Regions from separate parts of the Shewanella sp. MM_2022_3 genome, predicted to be linked through region 1. Evidence: predicted binding sites of a transcription regulator. Region 1 holds the regulator's gene; the other holds the start of a gene.

Region 1 (8,938 bases):
GCATCGGCACTCACGAGTGCCACTAAGCCGAGTTCGGTATTAATTTGCAGATCTTTAATGCCGAGGGCTTCGGCCTGCGCATCCAATAATTTTTGTACTTGTTTTTGGTTTTCAGCGGTATAGGCAAGCTCAAGCCGTTGATGCGCCGATACCCAATGTGCCAGTGGTGTTAATCCCGCCTCCACCAATTGCTCGAGCAGACTGGCGACATCACCCGCGATCTTAAAGCCAAATAACACCACGGCATTTAGATTGGTCACCACGGGCGCACTCGCTGAGGAACTGTGCGGCGCAATCAGGGTAAAGTCGGTATGGGAGGCGTAGCTTGAACGCACAGCTAGGCTCACCTCAGTGTTAAACAGCGGCTGCAAAGTACGTGAATGCAACACGGGTGAGCCTAAACGCGCCAAGCGGTCCGCTTCAGCAAGTGACATGCTTTTCAGTAACTTGGCATCGTTGATCTTATTGGGATCGGCGTTAAATACCCCTTCAACGTCGGTCCAAATGGTCACGCGCTCAATATCGGCAAGGCTGGCAATTAAGCTGGCGCTAAAGTCAGAGCCATTGCGACCCAATAACAAGGTATCGCCACGCTCGTTGGCGCAGATAAAACCGGTGATCACTAAACGCTCGTTAGGATGCGCGGCCAGTAAGGCTTGCACTTTGGCGCGGGATTCTTGCACACGGATTTGCGGCACAGCGGCCTCATCTGCCACTAAAATCGAGCAGGCATCCACATGACTTGCGGCCACGCCAGATTCACGCAGCAGCGCTGCCATCAGACGCGCTGACCAACGCTCACCAAAACTCACCACATGACTAATTTGGTAATCGTTACGGGAATCTAAAGATAATAGACTGATTAACTGGGCTTTATCCGTCGTTAAACGCTCACGTAAATCCCGCGCCTGCTCGTTAGATAACAGCTGCTCAATCAAGCCCTGCTGATAGCTGATAAGGACTTGTAACTCTTCCTGCCATAATTGGTTGCTATCGCGCAGGGACAATAATTTATATAAAAAGTTAGTGGTTTTACCCGCGGCAGACACCACCACCAGATCATCACTATGGCCATGGGTTAACAGAATATGGGCGACTCGGCGATAACAATCGGCATCGGCTAAACTGGAACCACCAAATTTATGTAAGTGACAACGTGCCATCTATTATTCCTCTACTGACAAGCCGCGACGGCGGCCAATCCTGCTTGAATATCTGCAACTAAGTCGTCGGCATCTTCAATACCAACCGACAAACGTAATAGGGTGTCTTTAATACCAGCTTCAAAACGCGCTTGCGGCTCCATCGCCCTGTGGGTCATGGTCGCGGGCACGGCTACGAGACTCTCGACGCCGCCTAAACTCTCAGCCACGCTGAATAAACTTAACGCATCTAAAAAGGCGACCACTTCGGCCTCGCCGCCCTTAAGCTCAAAACTCAGCATAGCGCCAAAACCTTTTTGTTGCTTGACGGCAATGGCATGGCCGGGATGATCCGCAAGACCTGGGTAATACACTTTGCTCACCACAGGACTACTCGTCAGCACGTCCACAATACGCTGGGCATTGTTTTGGTGCTCACGAATGCGCACGGCTAAGGTACGCAGACCGCGCAGGGTTTGATAACTGTCGAAGGCTGAACCCGTTAAGCCCAAGGTGTTTGACCACCAATGTAAGGTCTCGCCGAGTTGAGGATCTTTGGCGATCACCGCGCCGCCCACCACATCGCTGTGACCATTGATGTACTTAGTGGTGGAGTGGATAACGATATCGGCACCCAGTAATAGCGGTTGCTGCAAAATTGGCGAGAGGAAAGTGTTGTCCACTACCACTAACGCGCCCACACCGTGGCTCGCCTTGGCGATAGATTCGATATCGACGACTCGCAGCAGAGGGTTAGATGGGGTTTCAATCCACACCATCTTAGGTTGCTGGGCGATGGCTTGCTCAAGCGCTTGGGCGTCGGTTTGATCGACCACCAGCAGTTTAAATTGGCCTTTTTTCGCGAGGTTGGTGAATAAACGGTAAGAGCCACCGTAACAATCGTGGGGCACCACCAGTAAATCATCTGGTCCCAGTAAAGTGGTCACTAAGGTAATGGCTGCCATGCCAGTACAAGTCACTACACCGGTTGCGCCCTTTTCCAGCTTAGCTAGGGCATCACCTAGGATGCTGCGGGTAGGATTGCCGGAACGGCTGTAATCAAATTCACGAGGATTTTTATGACCATCGAAGGCGTAATTCGTCGACAGGTAAATTGGCGGCACCACAGCGCCATACTGAGTATCACTTTCGATACCCTGACGCACTGCCAATGTGGCTAATTGACGTTCGGTCACTAATTTACCTGCGGTCATCGGGAACTCCTAAGTTCACAAAGAGATGTCTGGACGTCTAAATGTACCTAAGCCCAGTGGTATCGTCAATAGGCGTTAAGACGTTTAGACGTCTAAACATAAAGAAATCTGTTTGCAATCACTAAGAAATAGTAGCAATAATTTGACTGTAATCTGTAAGGGTTTAAAATCTGCCCCGAATTTAGCGTTATAACAGGTGAGTCAATGACTGAATGGAATGGGGAATACATCAGCCCCTATGCTGAACATGGCAAGAAGAATGAACAAGTAAAGAAAATTACTGTGTCTATTCCGCTCAAAGTGCTAAAAGTCCTCACGGATGAACGTACCCGTCGTCAGGTCAACAACCTGCGCCACGCAACGAATAGCGAACTGTTGTGCGAAGCATTTTTGCATGCCTACACTGGCCAGCCTCTGCCTGATGATACCGATCTGTCGAAAGAGTGCCCAGACAGCATCCCCGCTGAAGCGAAGCGGTTGATGGACGAAATGGGGATCGAGTGGGAAGATATGGAATAACGCTCAGGCGTCCATAATCCTGCCGCACCTAATCATTAGGGATCGTTAATACTCATCTTGCCTGATGGGTTAGAGTAACGATCCCTATTTTGTTTTGATGGAATCCTATGTTCTCCTTGATAGATCCACAAACGCTCGCTATTGCGTCTGTGATTGTGTTTTTAGGTGCCCTCACCCAAAGTCTGATTGGCTTTGGCCTTGCTGTGGTGGCGAGTCCGCTGCTGTATATTGTCGACCCCGAATTAGTGCCCGCCCCCGTGATTGTGATGGGCTTTTCCATCGCGCTACTCACCCTATTGCGTGAACGCGGCCATTTAGAATTCAATGGCTTGCAATACGCGCTTATCGGTCGAGTACCCGGAGGTTTTATCGGTGCCAGCCTGTTGCTGTTTGCGCCGCAGCCGATTCTTGGTTTAGCGATTGCAGCCATTGTGGCAGTCGCCGTGGTGCTGAGTCTGTATAAATTTAGCTTGCCAGTGAATAAAGCGACGCTATTTGGCGCGGGCGTGATATCGGGGATCTTCGGTAATATTGCCGCCATTGGTGGTCCGCCGATGGCGATTCTGTTGGCTGGTAAGGATGCCTCAAAGTTTCGCGCCGCACTATCAGCCTTCTTTATCTTCAGCTCGACCATAGCGCTGGTCATTCTTGGGGTGACGGGCCTGCTCGAAGTTAAGCATTTATGGTTATCCCTGATGCTGTTGCCCTCAGTGTTTTTAGGCTATTTAGTGGCGGGCAAACTGGTGGGGAATGTGGATAAGCATAAGACCAAGATGGCGACCTTAGCCCTCTGTGCTATCAGCGCCTTAGTGCTTACGGTGAAATCTGTGATTGAGCTATTGCCGCAATAATCCTCTGCCAATTGCCGCCATAAAAAAGCACCGTTACCGGTGCTTTTTGCTTGCAGGGATGCGTGTTGTAACCCATTTGAGTATCACTTAATCGTATTAAAGTAATACTCATATTTGTTGCGCTAGTTTGAATGCCATGGGTTAGAGCATTCGCTAACATCACTTAGCTCAGGTAGCTTTGTCCTGCATACACGATAAAGTGTCTCAGTGCTAACACGCCGGTTAAGCTGGCGCAGGCCACCATAATCATCGCGCCCTTGCTGTGGCGAGTTGCGGCAGGCAACAGCATAAACAGCAATGGCACACCAAAGCCAATCCCGACCACGCCAATCCAGAATACGCTTGCCCACACGCCAGAGGTGAGTGATGCCAGCGCCGCAGCCGCCGCACCGCCCTTAAAGTACAAGGCGCAGAACAACATAAACAGGAACATGATTTCGATTGCCATCACTGGCAGCTCTAAGCCATGCATTTTGGCTAAGGTCTTGTCGTGACTATCGGTTTTGAACATCACCAGCGCCAGCACCGCATTGGCCGCAGCGCCCGCCGATAAACCAGATACCAAGAACAGCGCTGGTAATACCGCAGTGTTCAGCATCGGATAGGCATTCATCGCCGAAATTAAGAAGCCAGTGTATGCGCCTACACCGATCGCGAGGACAAACAATAGCACTTCAATCAGCTTTCTAAAGGGCATCAGCAGCTTAGCGATAGGCACTAAGAAACCTAAGCCCCACTTTGGCAAATCGTCACGCAGCACAAGAATCGCGTAGGCAAATGCCAAGGGTGAGTAAGCCAGTAGCGCTAGTACCCCAATCGCCATAACGGACTGGAAGTTGTAGTTAATTAAAATCAACCAGAAGTGGAAAGGCTTAGTTAAATCAAACACTAAACAAGCCAAACCTAAGCTGATGGCCACAGGGCCAATAATCGCCGCGGCCTTGAGAATATTGCTCTCAATTTGCGTTTTTTCTTGATTGAACCAACGCAAACCAATGCCAATCAGCAAACTTCCGGCGGATAAACCCGCCATAAACAGATACACGGCGATGACCCAGTGCCAAGTGACGGGATCATATTGTGCCATATCGCCCCAAGTATTGTTCATAATCAAATCCCCCCTCTTTTGGTAGGAACGCGATATACCCTAGGATGAGTGCCTAAATGGGTCTTATCTTGGTAAGTGATCTTAGTGTTAAGCAGTTTTGCCACATCACTTTGTGGATCGTTAGCATCGCCAAACACCAATGCATCGGTCGGACATACAGTCACGCAGGCTGGTTGTTCTCCACGGGCCAAGCGGGTGTCCTTACAGAAGTTACACTTGTCAGCCACTTTGGTTTCGGGATTCATAAAACGCACTTTGTAGGGGCACGCCGCCACGCAGTACATACAACCCACACACTTGTCGCCGTGGATAGAGACAATGCCGTCCTCGCCAACGTAGGCCGCGCCCGTTGGACACACCTTCACACAGGGCGCATCTTCACACTGCTGACACGACACTCTGTGGTACTTAAAGTGCAGATGTGGCATTTCGCCATAGGGCCCTTCGACTCTCACCTGTAAACGGGTCACCCCTTCTGGTACGCCGTTTTCACTGCGGCAAGCCACGTTACAGGCTTGGCAGCCGATGCACTTGTTCTCATCGTGCACCATCACATATCTTTTAGTCATTTGAGCCTCCAATTAGCGTTTTGCCAGCGTGACGCCAGTGGTGTGTACTGTCATGCCACACACAGGTGCGGTAACGTGGGGCAATAAGTTTCCACAGTGGATACCTTTGCCTGTCGCTCTGACCAACTCTTTGTTTTTAGAGCCAAAGCCCATATAAGCAAACACGGTATCGGGGCGAATGCCCGGGGTGACTAACGCATGGCCTTCTTCTGTACCTACGCTACTGGTTAAGCGGATAGGGTCACCATTGCTGATGCCTAATTTGCTCGCGGTATCTGGGTGAACCCATACGGCGTTATCCGACATCAAATTCGCCAGCATGGGCACATTGTGGGTCGCGCCATTGGTATGTACCGCAACCTTACCTTGGATAAAGTAGAGTTCATTAGGCTTTTTAAGCTGCACTTCGCGGAACTTAATCACCCCGCGTCCTGGCGCCATGGCTTCAACCTTGGCTGAGGTCAATTCAATCTTGCCGCTTGGGGTTTTAAAGCTGAGTAAACTGCCGTAGGTGCCGTCTTCATCCACGGGTTTGGCATTGGCGTAAGCCTTAGTAAATTCGGCCACCATTTTAGGTTCGCGCAGCATTATCGGCTTACCGAAGCTGACAAAACCTTCGTCTTTGATCCGGCGTAGCAGATCTGTGTCGCGGTTTACCTGCAACAGTTGCAGGGTTTCCATGTTGTCCCAAGGGTAGAATTCACTCAGGCCCAATTTGTGGCCAATATCCTTAAAGATTTGCCATGAAGGACGAGTATCCCCTAAGGTTTCAACTACCCGTTGGCGCACATAGTAGGCAGGGTTTTTACCTGACTTGTCGGCGATTTCCTCATCGCGTTCAAGGTAAGTTGACTCAGGTAAAATCACGTCGGCATAGGCGGCGGTTTCGCTGATATACACATCGCACACGGCAACAAAGTCGAGATTTTTCAAGGCTTCGACCACACGCGCTCTGTCGGTCATGGTTTGCATTGGGTTAGTACGGGACATCACCCAACCGTGTAATTGGTAGGGCACGGCACTTAAGGTCGCATCGAGGATGGTTTGATAAATCCCGCCCGCTGACCACATCATGGCGTACTGCTCTTCCACTTGGTCGATACGTTTTGCCGCTGGTTTTGGCATATCTTTCACGCCGGGTTTACCCAGCACAGGCGACACATCTTCACCCGCGAGCTTGTTATAATCGCTAGGCTTTTGACCTAGGTAGATACCGCCCTTACGCTCAATATTGCCAATCAATATGTTGGCAGCGTAAAGCGCGCGGCGCATTTCAAACTCTTCGGTGGTAAAGGTGGCTCGGTGACCAAAATCCACTACAGCATGGGGCGCTTTAGCGGCATATTCACGGGCAATACGGCGAATGTCTTTGGCGGGCACATCGGAAACGGTTTCGGCCCACTCAGGGGTGTAGGCTTTTACTTCGGCGGCGAAGGCGTCAAAACCTTCCACATAACGCTCGATAAAGGCCTTGTCGTAAAGGTTTTCTTCAATCAATACATGGCATAAGGCTAAAGCGACGGCCACATCGGTGCCGGGACGAATCGCGTACCATTCATCGGCTTTATCGGCAACCACTGAGAATCTTGGCTCAAATACCACCAGCTTGGCGCCTTTATCCATTTGCGCCGCCATCATGCCACGGGTTTCGGACATGTTGATGCCTTCGTACAGGTTATGGCCGAAGTTAATGATGTATTTGGAGTTGCTTAAGTCGCGCTTTACCTTAGTGCCAAACATGGCCTTAGCGGCAATTTCATAACCACCTGGGCAAGTTGAGGCATGGGTAAAGGTATTTGGGCTACCAAACGCCGTGGCGAGGTGGAATAGGTGTTTTTCTTGCGAACCGGATTTTGAGGAAAACGCCACCGCCTCTGGGCCGTGAGCTTGCTTGATTTTATTGAGATTATCGGCAATTAGTTGATAGGCTTCATCCCAACTGATTTCAACCCACTTACCCTCGCCGCGCTCGCCAACCCGTTTGAGTGGTTTCACAATCCGCTGTGGATCGTAAAGTAAACTATGGCCAGCACCACCACGGGCACAGACTTTACCGCCAAAGGATTTAGCCGCCTTGTTACCACTGATAAAGACGTTTTTACCTTCAATCACCCGCGCTGAAATCGGGCAGCGGGTCGAACACATCTCACAAATACTGGCAATTTCCTTGCCCATTCCCTTCAGCTGCTTACTTTCTAATGCCGCTAAGCTGCCTGGCAACAGGCTAGCCAAGGCGCACGTTGCACCGCTGGCCCCTGCGCCCTTTAAAAAGGTTCGCCTATTAAGCTCAATCATGGTTACCTCCATCACACTCATCCACCCTTATGCGCCAATTGGCACACGCAAACTTAGGCTTTTTGTCACCACTGCGGTTAAAGGCTAAATCTGCTCACAGGTTTTTAGTTATTAATGCCAATGCCTTAAAAAACGTTGGCATTTTGCTGTTCCAGGGTAATTGTTATCTCGAAAGAGGTATGCGGCTATTGTGGTAAACCACATAGGCAAGTTTGGTGTGATCTGCGGCAACTAAAAGTTAAAAATACTCTAAAAATTTGTGAATAGGATCAATTGAATTGGCGAGTCATTTAGGGCTTAACCCGCCTAAATTTTGAGATAAAAAACACCCTAAAAAAATCTAAAAAATTACCAAAACAAGCTCGGTAAAATGGCAGCTTAATCGACTAGGTTGATCTCTAAGCCATTGAGTAAACGAACGGCTTCGTCGCGGCTAAACTTAGCACCTTTAATTTTATTATTAAAAATATCGATATCGTAATCGGTCGCCTCGGAGAAATCTGCCTCCATCAACTCGGTGCGGCCGAATAAGCTATGGCGAAAATCGCTGTAACTAAAGTTGGCGCGATTAAACTTACCTTCACGGAAATCCACATCCTGTGCCTTACAGCCCTCGAGCACCATTTCATCGAGCGTAAGCCCCATAAAAGAGCAGTCGTTTAAGATGCAGGTTCTAAAGCTAAAAGGCGCCGCAAAGGATAATCTCGGCCAAGCAGCGCGAGTCCAATCTATGCCCACCAGTTTACATTCTTCAAAACTCACACCGTTAAATTGGCTTAAGGGCACCTTGAGCAGGCTCAAATTACAGCCCACAAAACGGCAATCGATAAACTTGCAGTTACGGAATGTACTGTCGCTAAATTGGCAATCGTGGAACTCGCATTCTTCAAACTCAAGGTCCAGCCACTGGCTTTGGCTCTCGGCTAAGGCGATAAATTGCTGCGAGAAAAAATACCGCCCCTGTGAGGCTACGCGCGCCATCATTGGCGTTTTTGCATCTGTCGTCATACTCGCTCCATATTCTCCATCACGGCTTAGGCACGTCCTAATAGGCAAATTGTCTTTTTGAATCCACAACAAATAGCTGTTAAAGCGAGAAGCGGCGCCTCAAGCTGATGCACTATAGCCGCAGATAATACCCCGATTAACGCCACTCACTACATGGCTAAATTGGCATAAATCGAATATAGGCTCAGCACTTATGCTCAACAACCTAGCCCCACAATCTAGCTTCAAACGC
Region 2 (8,938 bases), on a different contig from region 1:
GCTGAAGCAGGATTTGGAAAGGTTCAAGCATGGCGCTGTTGCTTAAAGGATCGGCCATATGGGGATTTAACACGCATAGTGAACCAAATTGACTGCCATCTGGCCATGCAATGGGGCGGGACAGAATGTATTGAATTCCGTCAAAATCTCTTGGAAGTTCATCGAGCATAAAGCGGCTTAAATTGAGATAATCTCCGTCTATGTTGCTATTTTTTAATGCTTCAAAGAGCGGGAAGTTATTTGGAAAAAGCGTGCCAGAAGTAAAAAGCGGCGTTTCGCTGACAGAACTGACGATCACTTCAAAACCCGATTGCGTTATCTGTAATACAAACACGTGGGTAGCGCTGTAGTAACTTTTTATTAATTCGCATTGTTGCATCCAACGACCTAAATTGACTTGAAGTAGATCGTTGTCAAGCACACTGATTTGGGAATTGATAGTCTCTGGCAGCATAAAATGGCGAGTGAATGACCTACAATTCAATAAGTGTGGGAAACAATAGCGTTATTAGCAAATTTTTTCCTAAAAAATAAAGTCTTTAGCATTTATTTAAGTATACTGACGCGCTTAAAATCTAGTGATAAGCTCAACTTGGACATACCTCTGATGCAAACGCGATTAGCAACTAAACAAGATGTTGATATATTGGCCGCGTTAGAGCGCCAGCATCTCAATGATGAGTTAATGTCTAATGGTGTCAATTTGGAAGGGCAAGCATTTAATCGTAATGAATTAACTCAGCTAATTGATAAGCATTGGATTGTGGTCGCTGAAATTAACGGACGCATTATAGGTTATGTGATTGCGGGACGTTGGTCGTTTTTTGAGATCTGGCCAATTTATCGCAATTTGTTGAAAAGATTGAATCGAATCAATGGCGATGGTCCTCAATTAACGGTGCAAAACAGCTGCCAATACGGTCCTATCTGGGTTGATAAAGCATATCGTGGCCAAGGCGTTTTTGAGGCACTTGTTACTCGCATTTACCGAGAAGTTGCGCCTAGTTTTACTTATCTGGTGACGTTTATAGCTGATGAAAATGAGCGTTCTTTGGCGGCGCATACTCGTAAAGCTAAAATGCAAGTTGCAGATTTTTTTACTTTTTCTGATAGGGATTATTATATTATGAGCGTTGATATTCGCTCATATGCACTCGCTCATCGTTAACTCGTTTTCCCGCCATATGTTACGTTGTTCTGCTTTCAAAAATCAGTATTTTTTAGGTTGATTGTGTCCTAAAAGATTGATCGACTATGTTTTATTAAATAGTTGTCAATAATAACCCTGATATCATGTTTGAACTTCGAAATTTTCTGGACAGAAGTTTTCTTATCTCTGTACGTGAGTCCTTCATCGCGTTATTGCCGTTTATTCTTGTAAACTCACTACTATCACTGGTTATAGCGTTATTAAGTAGTTGGATCCCGGAATGGCAAACAACGGCATTTTTTTATGGCTTAACATTTTTTTCTGTGCAGCTTGCAAAGATATTTCCGTTGCTTGCGCTTATTTCTCTTTCCTTCCATTTTGCCAAATATCTTCAGCTTTCAGCGATTGTTGTGTGCTCAATCTCCTTTAGCATCTTACTGGCTTTGCATGTGCCAACCACAGAGGAAGTACTTAGCATTGATTATGTTGATGTGGTTTTAGGTGATCCTCGGGTGGTTTTATTACCGATTTTAACGGCATATCTATTGCGCATATTGGTTACTTGGCGATGGCTAGACTTAGTAAAAGGAAAAGCATTGAGTCGATACTTAAAACAGCATCTGAATATTTTTTTGCCAGTAGTTATTTGTTTTATGGTTATATTGATGCTTGTTACTGAAGCATCTGCCTTACTTAGCTGGTTTTTTTCGCCACTAATTGATACTTTGCAAACCGCTAGTATTGGGATCCAATTGTTTATCCGTATTTTATTAACCCATGTGCTCTGGAGCTTCGGAGTGCACGGTGATAATGCATATCTACTATTAATTGGTGTCGATAATGGCTTGACTGAGGTTGTACCTAATCTAACTGCTAGTCAATTTATGGATTTGTTTATTCTTTACGGTGGCAGCGGGGCAACTTTATCGCTCATTATTGCTATTTTCATTAGTTCTAAAGACAGTGCAACACGCCATATTGCTAAGATTGCAACACCCTTTGCATTTTTCAATATCAATGAAATATTAATTTATGGTTTACCTATTATTTTCAACCCTAGATTATTATTGCCATTTATACTCTCGCCCATAGTGAATTTTATATTGGCCTATAGCGCCATCAGTATAGGTATTCTAGAATTTGATGCTCATAGCTTTCCTTGGATAACACCTCCATTTATTAATGCTTATATGGCGAGTGGGCATTTTAGTGCTGTAATATTTCAATGCTTTTTGATAGCTATCGGTGTGTTGATTTATCTACCATTTGTACAGCGATTTTCTTTAATGAGTGAACACTATGAGTTCGATCGTGAGCTTATCAAAAGGATTCAATTTCAAGCAGATATTGAGCTGATGAATGAAACACATTATCTAAAAAAACAGTCAGAGTCTTTAAAGGCTGAAATTAATTTAGAGAAAACCATCAAAGAGGTGTTAGCCGGTGAATTACAGCTTCACTATCAACCTAAGATTGCTTTAATTGATGGTAAAGTGGTTGGATTTGAGGCGCTTATTCGTCTTCGGGATGAGTATGGGGCCTTAAAAGGCCCTTATTTTATTGATGCGTTTCAACGTGCGGGCTATTCCCACATTATTGATCGTTTTGTAATTAATACCGTTGCAGAAGATCTTGCTCGTTGGGCATTAGAGGGCTTTTTTCCTAAGGTCAGTATCAATATTGACCCCAATAACATCACCGATAGTCAATTATTAGCGATTATGAATGATAGATTAGGTAGTGTTGCTCATCAGGTCGAAATTGAGATGTTAGAATCGGCATTCATGTTGGATTTAAGCCGCATTGATAGCAGTATCAAACAGCTTAAGCAGTGTGGTTTCCGTTTTTGGTTGGATGATTTTGGTACTGGGTTTTCGAGTTTAAGTCTACTGAGTCGAATTAATGTCGATGGTATTAAGCTAGATCGCAGTATTCTCGCCAATGCCAGTGAGCCTAAAGGTCGTACTTTATATCTGCAAATTTGCAAACTTTGTAGTAGTTTAGGTTTTAGCTTAACAGCTGAGGGTGTTGAAACCCGTGTTGAAGCCGAGTTTGTAAAAGAAGCTGGTGTTGCTTATGTGCAAGGTTGGTTATATGCCAAGGCAATGCCAGGACCCGATGCTAAAGCCTTTTGGTTGGAGATAAATGGTGAGTAAATCCTTGGTCAATATCTTGTTGACTAACTATGCCCAGACTAGTTTATCGGCGTGGGACAACCTGCGCGTATTATTATCCGAGTGTGCCTTGCAGCAATGTGAGGCCCGAGGATTTGAAGTCGATTGCGACGATAGTCGCCCCCATTATTGGTTACAGATTGAAGATTGTTGGCTCGATTGCGGCCGCACCAATGCTTACAGTGCGGCTATAGTATGTTTAACGCCTGAGGTCGTTCAAGGTGCAAGGATAATTGGCGAACAAGAGTGTGCACTGTTATCCGCTGCGCAGATAAATCTGCTGTGTATGCAAAACGCCCATTTTGACCACTGCTAAAACATAAACAATTCTGATATTCCTTAGAATAATAAATTCTGCAGTGGCTTTGTGTTTCTTATTTCGCCAAACGAGGGATTACGACACGTCATGCACTTTGCACTGCATAACATCGCGCCTAATTGTTATAAAAGTGGAAACGTCAACACGCCCTAATAATGGTAAACTTAGTTACTTAGTGTTCTTGATAATAACTTGCTCATTTGTTCATTAGTATTAAGTTATTTAGCACCTCTTTTTGAGTATTTATTCTTGGCGTATTGGGATTTGGCTGCTTTACTTAACCTACTTATTTATCAAATTTGTATTGTTTTTAGCGCGGGATGTACACTGCCATGGTGGATGATGATTGGTGTGATGGATCGCATTTTATCGAACATGCCAAATTTCTGGCTGCTCTTCTAGATTCTCTGGAGGATCAAATTTCGGTAATTGATAGTACAGGTGTCATACAATTTACCAATCTTTCATGGAATCGGTTTGCCGAGCAAAATGGTATGCCGAAGGGCTATAATTGGATTGGGACAAACTATATGAATGTGTGTGCAGGTTCTGATGAGCCGCTTGCACTAACCGCATTTGAGGGTATTCGCCGAGTTATTCAGCATGACCAAGAGCGATTTTCTATGGAGTACCCTTGCCATAGTCCTGATATCTTAAGATATTTTCTGATGCGAGTCGTCTCAGTTCAAGGCCAAGGCGTTGAACCCGGTTATTACGTTATTTCCCATGCCAATATTACTGAGCGTAAACTACTGGAGCTAGAGATAGCGGATTTATCTGAACACGATGCATTAACTGGCTTAGCCAATAGGCGGTTATTTAGTCGTTTTTTGCACAACGAGTGGCGTCGAAGTCAGCGAGAGCAAACCCCGCTTTCCCTTCTTATGCTGGATTTGGATAATTTCAAGGCATGTAATGATCACCTTGGCCATCAGATGGGGGATGATTCGTTACAGATGGTGGGAAGAGTGTTGAAGTCTTTCTGCCAACGTCCTGCTGACTTACCTTGCCGGTTTGGGGGAGACGAGTTTGCGTTAATCCTAGGCAATACGGATAGAGAAAATGCTCAACAGATTGCTGAGAAGATCTGTCAAGCAATTAAAGCATTGGATATTGTTATCGAGGGAGATACTCGATTGAGTGCGAGTGTTGGGGTTGCGACTCTCTGTGCAGGAATTCGTGATTCTGAAACTCTGTTACTTAGTGCAGCCGATGCGGCGTTATATGTTGCTAAGCGGGCTGGTAAAGACTGTTGCCATGGTGTGCATTTAGAGCCTTGTTTTACGGAATAATAGGAAGATAGTCTCAATACTAGACTCGTCACCTAATATTCGATTGTACTTATCATTTTAAAAAGTTAAAGGTTGTAACCTTTGTCATTGGAAACAAAAAACCGCCCTTAGGCGGTTTTTTTACAAGCGAAAGCATGGGGATAATGCAGATTATAGACCTGCATCGGCGAGCAGTGCGTCAGCTTTATCCGTCGCTTCCCATGGGAACTCGCTGCGGCCAAAGTGACCATAAGCGGCAGTCGCTTGGTAAATTGGACGAGCTAAGTTCAACATTTCAGTTAGGCCGTATGGGCGCAGGTCGAAGTGTTGACGGACTAACTTGATTAAGACTTCTTCAGATACTTTACCCGTACCGAAAGTCTCAACACTGATAGAAGTCGGTTCAGCTACACCGATAGCGTAAGACACTTGGATCTCACAACGGTCTGCCAGACCCGCTGCTACGATGTTTTTCGCAACGTAACGGGCAGCGTAAGCAGCACTACGGTCTACTTTTGATGGGTCTTTACCAGAGAATGCACCACCACCGTGACGCGCCATACCGCCGTAGGTATCCACAATGATCTTACGACCGGTTAAACCACAGTCACCCATTGGACCACCGATAACGAAACGGCCAGTTGGGTTAATGAAGTATTTAGTGTCCTTGCTCAGCCATTGTGCTGGCAGAACTGGTTTGATGATGGTTTCCATCACGCCTTCAATCAAATCCGCTTGGGCGATATCAGGGCTGTGTTGGGTAGACAGTACGATCGCATCGATACCAACAATCTTGTTGTCTTCGTAAGCGAAGGTAACTTGGCTTTTCGCATCTGGGCGTAACCATGGCAGAGTGCCGTTTTTACGCACTTCAGATTGACGCTTCACTAATGCGTGGGCATAAGTAATAGGCGCTGGCATCAGAATGTCAGTTTCGTTGCTGGCATAACCAAACATTAAACCTTGGTCGCCGGCACCTTGCTCTTTTGGATCGGCGCGGTCAACACCTTGGTTGATGTCTGGAGACTGTTTACCAATCGCGTTTAATACGGCGCAAGAATCGGCATCGAAGCCCATATCAGAATGGATATAACCAATTTCACGAACCGTTTTACGGGTCAGCTCTTCAATATCAACCCAGGCAGAGGTGGTCACTTCGCCACCTACTAATACCATGCCAGTTTTGACATACGTTTCGCACGCGACACGTGCTTTAGGATCTTGGGCCAGAATCGCGTCTAGCACAGCATCAGAAATCTGATCTGCAATTTTATCGGGATGACCTTCTGAGACCGACTCAGAAGTAAACAAGTGCTTTGCCATAGTAGGAAAATCTCGTTGTTAGCAATCAAACGTGTAGAAGCATCTACATCTAGACGGCTATTTTAGTGGAATTTCATCGCCATGACACCCCCAAAGCTAAATATTTCTGTACTTAGTGAGGTAAATCTCAGCTTTAAAATTTGAACTAAAAAGCATGTTAGTCATTTAACTGATTGAAAATAATTAATTAAAAGTGTTTAAAATCCATCTAATTCCGTTAAGGATACGCGGCGGCATTTCCTCTTTTCCACCGAGACGTGCTTTGGGGGAAATTGTACAGAGTATTGTCATAGCGACTTAAACTACGAATCATTGGCTTGAATAGTTCATCCTTAAGCCATTTTTTATCGCAAAAAGTTCTATTGGCGATGGTAAGGCGAGATTGTGATGAATTTTCGTTTGCGTCGCTTCGCTATGTAGGGGAAAATATGCGTCCAAATTGCCCGCTAGACCCCACAAATTAAGCAGGAGAGAGCATGTCTTCCCGTAAAGTACTCGCCAACGCAATCCGTGCGTTAAGTATGGATGCAGTTCAAAAAGCAAACTCAGGCCACCCAGGCGCCCCAATGGGCATGGCAGATATTGCTGAAGTGCTGTGGAATGATTTCCTTAAGCACAACCCGAACAATCCGAAATGGGTCGATAGAGATCGCTTTATCCTCTCTAACGGTCACGGCTCTATGCTGATCTACTCTTTATTACACCTCACTGGCTACGACCTGCCAATGGATGAACTGAAGCAATTCCGTCAGTTACATTCTAAAACCCCAGGTCACCCTGAATACGGTTACACCCCAGGTGTTGAAACCACCACGGGTCCATTAGGTGCGGGGATCAGCAACGCTGTGGGTATGGCGATTGCAGAAAAAACCTTAGCGGCACAGTTTAACCGTGAAGGTCACGAGATTGTTGACCACTACACTTACTGCTTCCTTGGCGATGGCTGCTTGATGGAAGGTATTTCCCACGAAGCGTGTTCTCTGGCTGGTACCTTAGGCCTAGGCAAACTGATCGCATTTTGGGATGACAACGGCATCTCTATCGACGGCCATGTTGAAGGCTGGTTTACCGATGACACGCCAAAACGTTTCGAATCATACGGCTGGCACGTGATTGCTGACGTAGATGGTCACGATAGCGATGCGATTCGCGCTGCTATCGAAGCGGCTAAAGCGGTCACCGATAAACCAACCATGATCTGCTGCAAAACCATTATCGGTTTTGGTTCGCCAAACAAATCTGGCAGCCACGATTGCCACGGCGCGCCATTAGGTGATGCGGAAATCGCCGCGGCCCGTGAATTCTTAGGCTGGCCACATGCGCCATTCGAAATCCCTGCCGATGTATACGCTGGTTGGGATGCTAAAGAAGTGGGAGCCGCCCGTGAAGCGGCATGGAACGATAAGTTTGCCGCTTACGCTAAAGCATATCCAGAACTGGCGGCAGAATATGAGCGCCGTGTACTGAAAGGTGAATTACCAGCCGATTTCGAAGCCAAAGCACAAGCCTTTATCCAAGAATGCCAAGCCAAAGGCGAAGGTATTGCGAGCCGTAAAGCGTCACAAAACGCGATTGCAGCCTTTGGCGCTATGCTGCCTGAACTGTTAGGCGGCTCAGCAGACTTAGCGGGTTCTAACCTCACCTTGTGGGCAGGTTCTAAAGGGATTCAAGACGATCCAGCGGGTAACTACGTGTACTACGGTGTGCGTGAATTCGGTATGAGCGGCATCATGAACGGTGTGTCTCTGCACGGTGGTTTCATCAACTACGGCGCGACTTTCATGATGTTCATGGAATACGCACGCAACGCTGTACGTATGTCTGCACTGATGGGCATTCAAAACATCTTCGTTTACACCCATGACTCTATCGGTCAAGGTGAAGACGGCCCAACTCACCAACCCGTTGAGCAATTAGCTAACCTGCGTATGACGCCAAACATGGCGGTATGGCGCCCATGTGACGCGGCTGAAACCGCAGTAGCGTGGAAAGCGGCTATCGAACGTCGCCATGCTCCAACATCACTGATCTTCAGCCGTCAAAACCTGAAGGCTCAAGCACGTACTGCTGAGCAATTAGCCAATGTGGCAAAAGGCGCTTACGTACTGCAAGACTGTGCAGGTACACCTGAGTACATTCTGATCGCTACTGGTAGTGAAGTGCAATTGGCGGTAGAAGCTGCTGCGGCCCTGACTGAACAAGGCAAACAAGTTCGCGTGGTATCTATGCCATCAAACACTGAGTTTGATAAGCAAGATGCTGCTTACAAAGAATCTGTACTGCCAAAAGCCGTAACTAAACGTATTGCTATCGAAGCGGCCCATACTGACTTCTGGTACAAGTATGTTGGTTTCGAAGGCACAGTTGTGGGCATGACTACTTTTGGTGAGTCTGCGCCAGGCAACGTGCTGCTGAAGCACTTCGGTTTCACCGTTGAAAATGTGCTGAACGCTGCAAAATCACTAGGCTAATTGTTTAGGTGATGGGATTACCGACAAAAGGTTAAACTTTTGAAAGGTTAATCTGTATAATGCGGCCTGCAATCGTTTGCAGGCCGTTTTTGTATATGCAGTATTGTTAAGAGGAAATAAAGACCTCAATGATCCGAGTCGCAATCAATGGTTATGGTCGTATTGGCCGCTCAATCCTTCGTGCTTTATATGAGTCCGGAAAACGCCAGCAAATCCAAATTGTCGCAATC

The links. The regulator MetJ, encoded in region 1, represses methionine synthesis genes. The targets are predictions, from matches to a motif close to TAGACGTCTAGACGTCTA.
Region 2: a site for MetJ is predicted at 6,280-6,297, ahead of metK (methionine adenosyltransferase). Genes of this name have one in related genera too.

What each region holds. Positions count from the first base shown of each region.
Region 1 is NZ_JAKZGV010000001.1:125,794-134,731, forward strand. It holds gene MMG82_RS00560 (bifunctional aspartate kinase/homoserine dehydrogenase II) at 1-1,163, opposite strand, end outside; gene metB (cystathionine gamma-synthase) at 1,175-2,338, opposite strand; gene metJ (met regulon transcriptional regulator MetJ) at 2,561-2,875, shown strand; gene MMG82_RS00575 (sulfite exporter TauE/SafE family protein) at 2,983-3,726, shown strand; gene nrfD (NrfD/PsrC family molybdoenzyme membrane anchor subunit) at 3,890-4,834, opposite strand; gene MMG82_RS00585 (4Fe-4S dicluster domain-containing protein) at 4,837-5,403, opposite strand; gene phsA (thiosulfate reductase PhsA) at 5,416-7,698, opposite strand; gene MMG82_RS00595 (pentapeptide repeat-containing protein) at 8,077-8,706, opposite strand.
Region 2 is NZ_JAKZGV010000009.1:48,567-57,504, reverse strand. It holds gene MMG82_RS07660 (GGDEF domain-containing protein) at 1-454, opposite strand, end outside; gene MMG82_RS07655 (GNAT family N-acetyltransferase) at 608-1,168, shown strand; gene MMG82_RS07650 (EAL domain-containing protein) at 1,294-3,306, shown strand; gene MMG82_RS07645 (hypothetical protein) at 3,296-3,640, shown strand; gene MMG82_RS07640 (sensor domain-containing diguanylate cyclase) at 3,964-4,935, shown strand; gene metK (methionine adenosyltransferase) at 5,086-6,237, opposite strand; gene tkt (transketolase) at 6,714-8,708, shown strand; gene epd (erythrose-4-phosphate dehydrogenase) at 8,837-8,938, shown strand, end outside.